Regions from separate parts of the Sphingobium sp. S6 genome, predicted to be linked through region 2. Evidence: predicted binding sites of a transcription regulator. Region 2 holds the regulator's gene; the other holds the start of a gene.
The links. Region 2 encodes LexA, which represses DNA repair genes until DNA is damaged. Its sites were predicted from a motif close to GTTCCNCNCTTGTTCT; they were not measured.
Positions count from the first base shown of each region.

Region 1: uvrA (excinuclease ABC subunit UvrA) is a predicted target of LexA. The motif match lies at 1,857-1,872, and genes of this name have one in related genera.

Region 1 covers NZ_CAJHOG010000001.1:5,942-9,297, forward strand. Annotated here, with positions in the region: gene uvrA (excinuclease ABC subunit UvrA) at 1-1,845, opposite strand, end outside; gene SPHS8_RS00035 (UrcA family protein) at 2,316-2,678, shown strand; gene SPHS8_RS00040 (hypothetical protein) at 2,904-3,137, shown strand; gene SPHS8_RS00045 (hypothetical protein) at 3,247-3,356, shown strand, end outside.
Region 2 covers NZ_CAJHOG010000001.1:1,074,577-1,077,932, reverse strand. Annotated here, with positions in the region: gene SPHS8_RS05570 (ComEC/Rec2 family competence protein) at 1-1,129, shown strand, start outside; gene lexA (transcriptional repressor LexA) at 1,090-1,761, opposite strand; gene SPHS8_RS05560 (hypothetical protein) at 1,910-2,068, shown strand; gene SPHS8_RS05555 (molybdopterin molybdotransferase MoeA) at 2,124-3,302, opposite strand; gene moaC (cyclic pyranopterin monophosphate synthase MoaC) at 3,299-3,356, opposite strand, start outside.

The sequences.
Region 1 (3,356 bases), 1.1 Mb from region 2:
TTCGTTGAGGGTGCCCTGCGCGACGATGGTGCCGCCGTGGACGCCTGCGCCCGGACCCATGTCGACGATATAGTCGGCCATGCGGATCGCGTCTTCGTCATGCTCCACGACGATGACGGTGTTGCCGAGGTCGCGCAGGCGCTTGAGGGTGATGAGCAGGCGGTCATTGTCGCGCTGGTGCAGGCCGATGCTGGGTTCGTCGAGGACGTAGAGGACGCCCGACAGGCCGCTGCCGATCTGCGACGCGAGGCGGATGCGCTGGGACTCGCCGCCCGACAGGGTGCCGCTGGTGCGGTCGAGGTTCAGATAGTCGAGGCCGACATTGTTGAGGAAGCCGAGGCGCTCGACAATTTCCTTGAGGATGGCCTTGGCGATCTGGTTCTGCTGGTCGGTGAGCTGGGCGGGGAGGGTGGAGAAAAAGCCGAGCGCGTCCACCACCGAGCGGCGGGTGGACATGGAGATGTCCTCTCCCGCGATCTTGACGGCGCGGGCTTCGGGCTTGAGGCGCGCGCCGTGGCAGGTCTCGCACGGCATGGCGGTCTGGTATTTGGATAGTTCCTCGCGCATCCAGGCGGAGTCGGTCTGGAGGAGGCGGCGGTTCAAATTGCCGATGACGCCTTCGAAGGGTTTCTTGACTTCGTAGGATTTTCTGCCGTCGACGAACTTGAGCGTGACGGGCTTGCCTGCGGTGCCGTGGAGGATAATGAGCTTGACCTCCGGGGGGAGATCAATCCAGGGCGTTTCGAGGTTGAAGCCGAACTCCTTGGCGAGGGAGCCGAGGACCTGCATGTAGTAGGGGCTGGGCGGGTTGGACTTGGCCCAGGGGACGATGGCGCCCTTCTTGAGGGTGAGATGCTCGTTGGGGACGACGAGTTCGGGGTCGAACTCCTGCCGCTCGCCAAGGCCGTCGCAGGCGGGGCAGGCGCCTTGCGGGGCGTTGAAGGAGAAGAGGCGGGGCTCGATTTCGGGGATGGTGAAGCCGCTGACGGGGCAGGCGAATTTTTCGCTGAAGACGATGCGGTTGGGGGGGACTTCGGCGCCTTTCAAGGTGCCTTCGCGCTTGGGGATAGCCCCCACCCCCGGCCCCTCCCCTGAAGGGGAGGGGAGAATGTCGGCCACGGTCCCGTCGGCCAGGTCCACATAAGCCAAGCCGTCCGCGAGCTTTAGCGCCTGTTCGAAGCTGTCGGCTAGTCGGGTGCCCATGTCGGCGTCCACGGCGAGGCGATCCACCACCACTTCGATGTCATGCTTGTATTTCTTGTCGAGGGCGGGGGCGTCCTCGATCAGGTACATTTCGCCGTCGATGCGGACGCGGGTGTAGCCCGCCTTCTGCCATTCCAGCAGCTCCTTCTTATACTCGCCCTTGCGGCCGCGGACGACCGGGGCGAGGAGGTAGAAGCGGGTGCCTTGCGGAAGCTGCATCACGCGGTCGACCATCTGGCTGACGGTCTGGGCGCTGATCGGTTCTCCGGTCGCGGGGGAGTAGGGGATGCCGACGCGCGCCCAGAGGAGGCGCATATAGTCGTATATTTCAGTGACGGTCGCGACGGTGGAGCGCGGGTTGCGGCTGGTCGTCTTCTGTTCGATCGAGATGGCGGGGGAGAGGCCGTCGATATGCTCGACATCCGGCTTCTGCATCATCTCCAGGAACTGGCGCGCATAGGCGGAGAGGGACTCCACATAGCGACGCTGCCCTTCGGCATAGATGGTGTCGAAGGCGAGGGAGGATTTGCCCGAGCCGGACAGGCCGGTGATGACGATCAGGCTGTCGCGGGGGAGATCGACGTCCACGCCCTTGAGATTATGCTCGCGCGCGCCGCGTACGGAGATTGTGGTCAGACTCATGGGGGCGTGTTGTTCCAGATTTGTTCTGATGGGGCAAGTTTATCGCGCGGATATGGGATAGCGGGCGGCGGCTCGCAAGCGGGGCATGCTTTCCGGCGCGAGCGTGCGGCGGATCGTCGAAAGAGAAAGCGAAATTAACCTGTTTAGGTGTATAAGGAACTTCATGGGAAGGCCGTAACGGCGGCGTCTTCCGAGTCCAGAGACAGAAGAGATCCCGGATAGCCCGACAGCATCCCGGATACGCCCCCGGCCATCCCTTGCGCCGGGGGCGTTTTACTGTTCACGCCGATTTCGGTGAACGGTGTTTTACGCTACGACAACAAGGCTTTTCCGGGTCGACAGCTGCTTTTGTTGGGAGTATTTCTGCGCCGACCGAGAGGACTGACGGGTCCCAGCCTTACGGTTGATCGCGGGCAATGTCGCCTTCAAGAGCGACAAGGCCGCAGCAGTTCAATTGAGGGGGACCAATCATGACTTTTTTTGCCAAGCGCAGCGGCGCGTTGCTCGCCGCTTTGTCCGCGACCTTGTTCATGGGCGCGGCGGCACAGGCTGGCCCCATTCCGTTCGAATCCAACGGCCGTACCGTGGAGGTACGCTATGGCGATCTGGACCTGTCGAAGAAGTCGGGTCAGCGGGAGCTGACCGCGCGTGTCCGCCGCGCTGCCGTGAAGGTGTGTCCGGGGCGTACGATGAAGGATCTGCGCGCCTGCCAGATCGCGGCGGTGGATCATGTCCGTGAGCCGATGGCTATCGCGATCGCAAAGGCGCAGGGCCAGGACGGGAGCCGCTTTGCTGAGGTTGGCAAGGACAAGGTGCCGGGCGCGGGGAATTGAGTGTCCGCGTTTAAAGGGTGACCAGCTCTTCGTCGCCGGCGTTGCGCTGGCCCACCCCCTAACCCCCTCCCGCTTGCGGGAGGGGGAACAAGGAGGGCTGGCAGCATTACCCCGGATGACGGGCGGGGTGTGATGTTGGCTCAGGATGCTCCCTTGGAACCGGCTATCGGGACTGGCCGTTGATCCTGCGTGGCGCGCGGTGTTCGCTGCGCCAAGGAGAGCAAGATGAGCGACAAGACCGATATTCGTCCCAACAGCCGTGAAGAGGCGCATGATGAGCGCCCCACGGATGCGCAGGACCATGCCGTCACCACCGAGGAGCAGCTGGAAGAAGGATTGATGGACAGCATGGATGCGTCCGATCCGCCATCGGCGACCAAGCCGGGCGATCATGGCGATCCGGTTCCTTCATCGGGCTTCCAGGAAGAAGAAGATGAGGATGAGAAGGCCGGGCGATAGACGGCGGCGATATTGATGATATGATCGATGGGCGAGGCGAACCGGATCGGCGGTGGCCGGGCGGTTCGCCGAGCGCACGACGCTGCAAAAGGTGAGAGGAGCCTTATTGATGCCGACTTCCGCTACTCCCGCGATCGAACGCATTGCCCGGGTGCTGGCCGGACGCCAGCTGAGCCTGAATGGCGAGGGCAGCGATCCGCACGCGTCGGGCGCGGTGGA
Region 2 (3,356 bases):
AGCAATCACGCTGCGATTGATAGCTGCCGGAGCGTTAGTTGTTCTGCTGCTGTGGCCAGAAGCTTTGGTAGGCCCCAGCTTTCAGATGAGCTTCGGAGCGGTGATCGCGCTCGTGGCCTTGAGTGAGCATCCTCGCTTCCGCGCCTTTGCGGCGGCCCGGGAGGAGACAGGGTTTCGGCGATTGATGCGGCACCTGGCCATACTCCTTCTTTCCGGTTTCGCGGTGGAACTGGTTCTCGCACCGATCGCGCTGGCGCATTTCCACAAGGCGGGGATGCTGGGCGCTTTCGCCAATCTCATCGCTATTCCCCTGACCACCTTTGTCGTGATGCCGCTTGAAGCGATCGCCTTGCTGCTGGACGTCGCGGGTCTGGGCGCTCCGGCCTGGTGGCTCACCGGCCGAGCGCTCGAGCTGCTGTTGATGATCGCCCATGGGGTGGCGGCAAGTCCGTGGGCGGTCGTTACCGCGCCGGTCGTTCCGAACTTTGTTTTTGGGATGATGGTGCTGGGCGGGCTTTGGTGCTTGCTTTGGCGGAGCGCCGGGCGCTGGTGTGGTTTAGTGCCCGTTGCCGCAGGCGTCGCTGTCATTGTGCTGAGTTCTCCTCCGGACATTCTCGTCACGGCTGATGGACGGCATGTGGCGGTGCGGGAGCAGGATGGCGGCATGGCGATCCTGCGAGCGCGCGCAGGCGATTATGTCCGAGACATGATCGCCGAGAGCGCAGGCTATGAGGGGACTTTGAACCCGATCGCGCAATTGCCCGAAGCGCGCTGTTCGATTGACCTCTGCATGGTCGCCGTCAGGGGAGGAGGGCGCCTGTGGCAGTTGCTGGTAACGAGGACAGGCGTCGTCGTTCCGAGGGAAAGCCTGCAACGGGACTGTGCGCGCGCGGACATAGTTATTGCGGATCGCCGCCTGCCGGCCTGGTGCCGTCCGCGCTGGCTGAAAGCGGACCGGCGGATGTTGGCGCGCACGGGAGGGCTGGCAATCGATCTTGATGGAGGGACGGTTCGGACCGCCAAGAAGGCGGGTGACGCACATCCGTGGGTTGTGCAGCCATCCTACTTACCGTCCCGCCATAAGTCCTATCAATTATATCGCCGCAGCAATCCCGCGAGCTTGCCCTGAATGCGCACCTGCTTCGGATCGTAGATCTGCGCCTCATAGGCGCTGTTCGCCGGGTCAAGCCTGACCTTAGGTCCTTGCCGATGGAAATATTTGAGCGTCGCTTCGCTTTCCTCGATCAAGGCAACGACGATCTGGCCTTCGCGAGCCACTTCGGTCCGCTGGATCAGCGCGAAATCGCCATCGAGAATGCCTGCGTCGACCATAGAGTCACCGGAGACCTCCAGAGCATAATGGTCCCCAGCACCCAGCAGTGCCGCTGGAACGGACAGCATATTCTGTCCTTCCATGGCTTCGATCGGAACACCCGCCGCGATCCTGCCGTGCAGCGGAATTTCGATCACGTCATTCGCGGCGATCGGAGGCTTTGCAGCCAGTTGAGGCTTGGGCGGAGAGACGGCCTTGGGCGCGCGGTTCATCGCCTCAGGCAGCTTCAGCACTTCGAGTGCGCGTGCGCGATTTGGGAGGCGGCGGATGAATCCGCGCTCTTCCAGCGCATTGATCAACCGGTGTATCCCGGATTTTGATCGCAGGTCCAAAGCTTCCTTCATCTCCTCAAAAGAAGGCGAAACACCGCCTTCCTCGAGCCGGTTTTGAATGAAGCTCAGCAATTCCTGTTGCTTAGGCGTCAGCATGCCCGCTTGTCCTCCATGGAACGGATGGAGAACGCATAGGAAACGGAAGGGGGCGAGTCAAGCGGCTTGCGCCAAGCGTAACGAAAGGAACGGACGTGCGTCACAGCCGTTCAATAGCCGCCTTCCTAAAGAGGGTGAATAGGAGAGAATGATGGCGAACCAGAACAACCAGGACAGCAATCAGCGCCGCCAGCAGGGTGGCGACCGTTCGAGCCAGGGCGGCCGTCAGCAGCAGCAGGAAAACCGCCAGGGTCAGATGGGCGAAAGCCACAAGGACAAAGGTGGACAAGGCAAGCAGCAGCGCTGATCGACCTATTGGTTGAAGCATGGGAAGGGGTCGCGTCGCGGCCCCTTTCTCTTTGCTAAAGCGGCAGGATGGTGACTTGCTCTCCGGCGGTGGCCGAGGGCGAACCTGCGGGCCGCACGATAAGGCATTCCGCTTGGGCGAGCGCAGCGGTCGCAGCGCTGTCCTGCGAGGTGACCGACACCAGCCCATCGGCAGTGTGGAAGGCGCGGAGATAATCATCGCGCTCGCCCGTCGCTGGAAGTGGCGTGGCAAGTGACGCAAGTGCGGACCCAGGGAGGGGATCCGCCGCACCGGCCAGGTGACGGACGAGCGGCAGCAGGAACAGCGTGGCGGTCACGAAAGCGGATACGGGGTTTCCGGGCAGGCCAAGGAAGATGCTGTGCCCGAGCTTTCCGGCCATCAGGGGCTTGCCGGGGCGCATGCGGATCTTCCAGAAATCGAGACTGCCGCCCGCTGCTGCAAAGGCGGGGCGAACCAGATCATGATCGCCAACCGACGCCCCGCCGGTCGAAAGGATGATGTCGGCCTTGGCGGAGTTTTCCAGCGCCTTGGTCAATGCTTCTAGGTCGTCGGGGATGATGCCGATGTCGATCACCTCCGCCCCTATGGCGCCGAGCATCGCAGCAAGCATCGGCGCGTTTGAGCAAGGGAGGCAGCCGGGCGGGGTGGGCGCTCCGGGGGGGACAAGTTCATTTCCGGTGGAGATCAGGGCGACGCGGGGACGCGCGCCGACCGGAAGGCTTCCATGTCCGCCCAGGACGGCGAGCGCGATCTGGGCGGGGCCGAGCGCTGCTCCGGCTGACAGGAGCCGTTGGTCGACGGCGAAATCCGTCGCGGTGGCACGAACATGCCGCCCTGCCTTAAGCGAGGCGCCGCGCGGATATAGGAGCCCATCGCGAAGCTCGGCATCTTCCTGGATCAGGATGGCGTCCGCTCCGGGTGGAAGTGGCGCGCCGGTGAAAATGCGGCAGCTCTCCCCGGCCGTCAGTGCCGGGGGGAGGGCTGCTCCCGCCGTGCTTTCGATGGCGATCCGCCAGGGGCCGGGCCATTCTGCTGCCCTGATCGCGTAGCCGTCCATCGCGGAGAGATCGGCCCAGGGCTGATTGCGCAGGGCAAATATGTCGCGCGCCAGCCACCGGCCTGCACAGGCAGATGCCGCTACCTCCTCCTCTGGCAACCGGCTGCCCAGCGCGAGCAGGCGAGCTTGGGCCTCCGCGACAGGGAGCAGGCTCATGGGGCCCGCCAGTCGCCCGACTTACCGCCCGATTTGGCAAGCAAGCGAACGTTG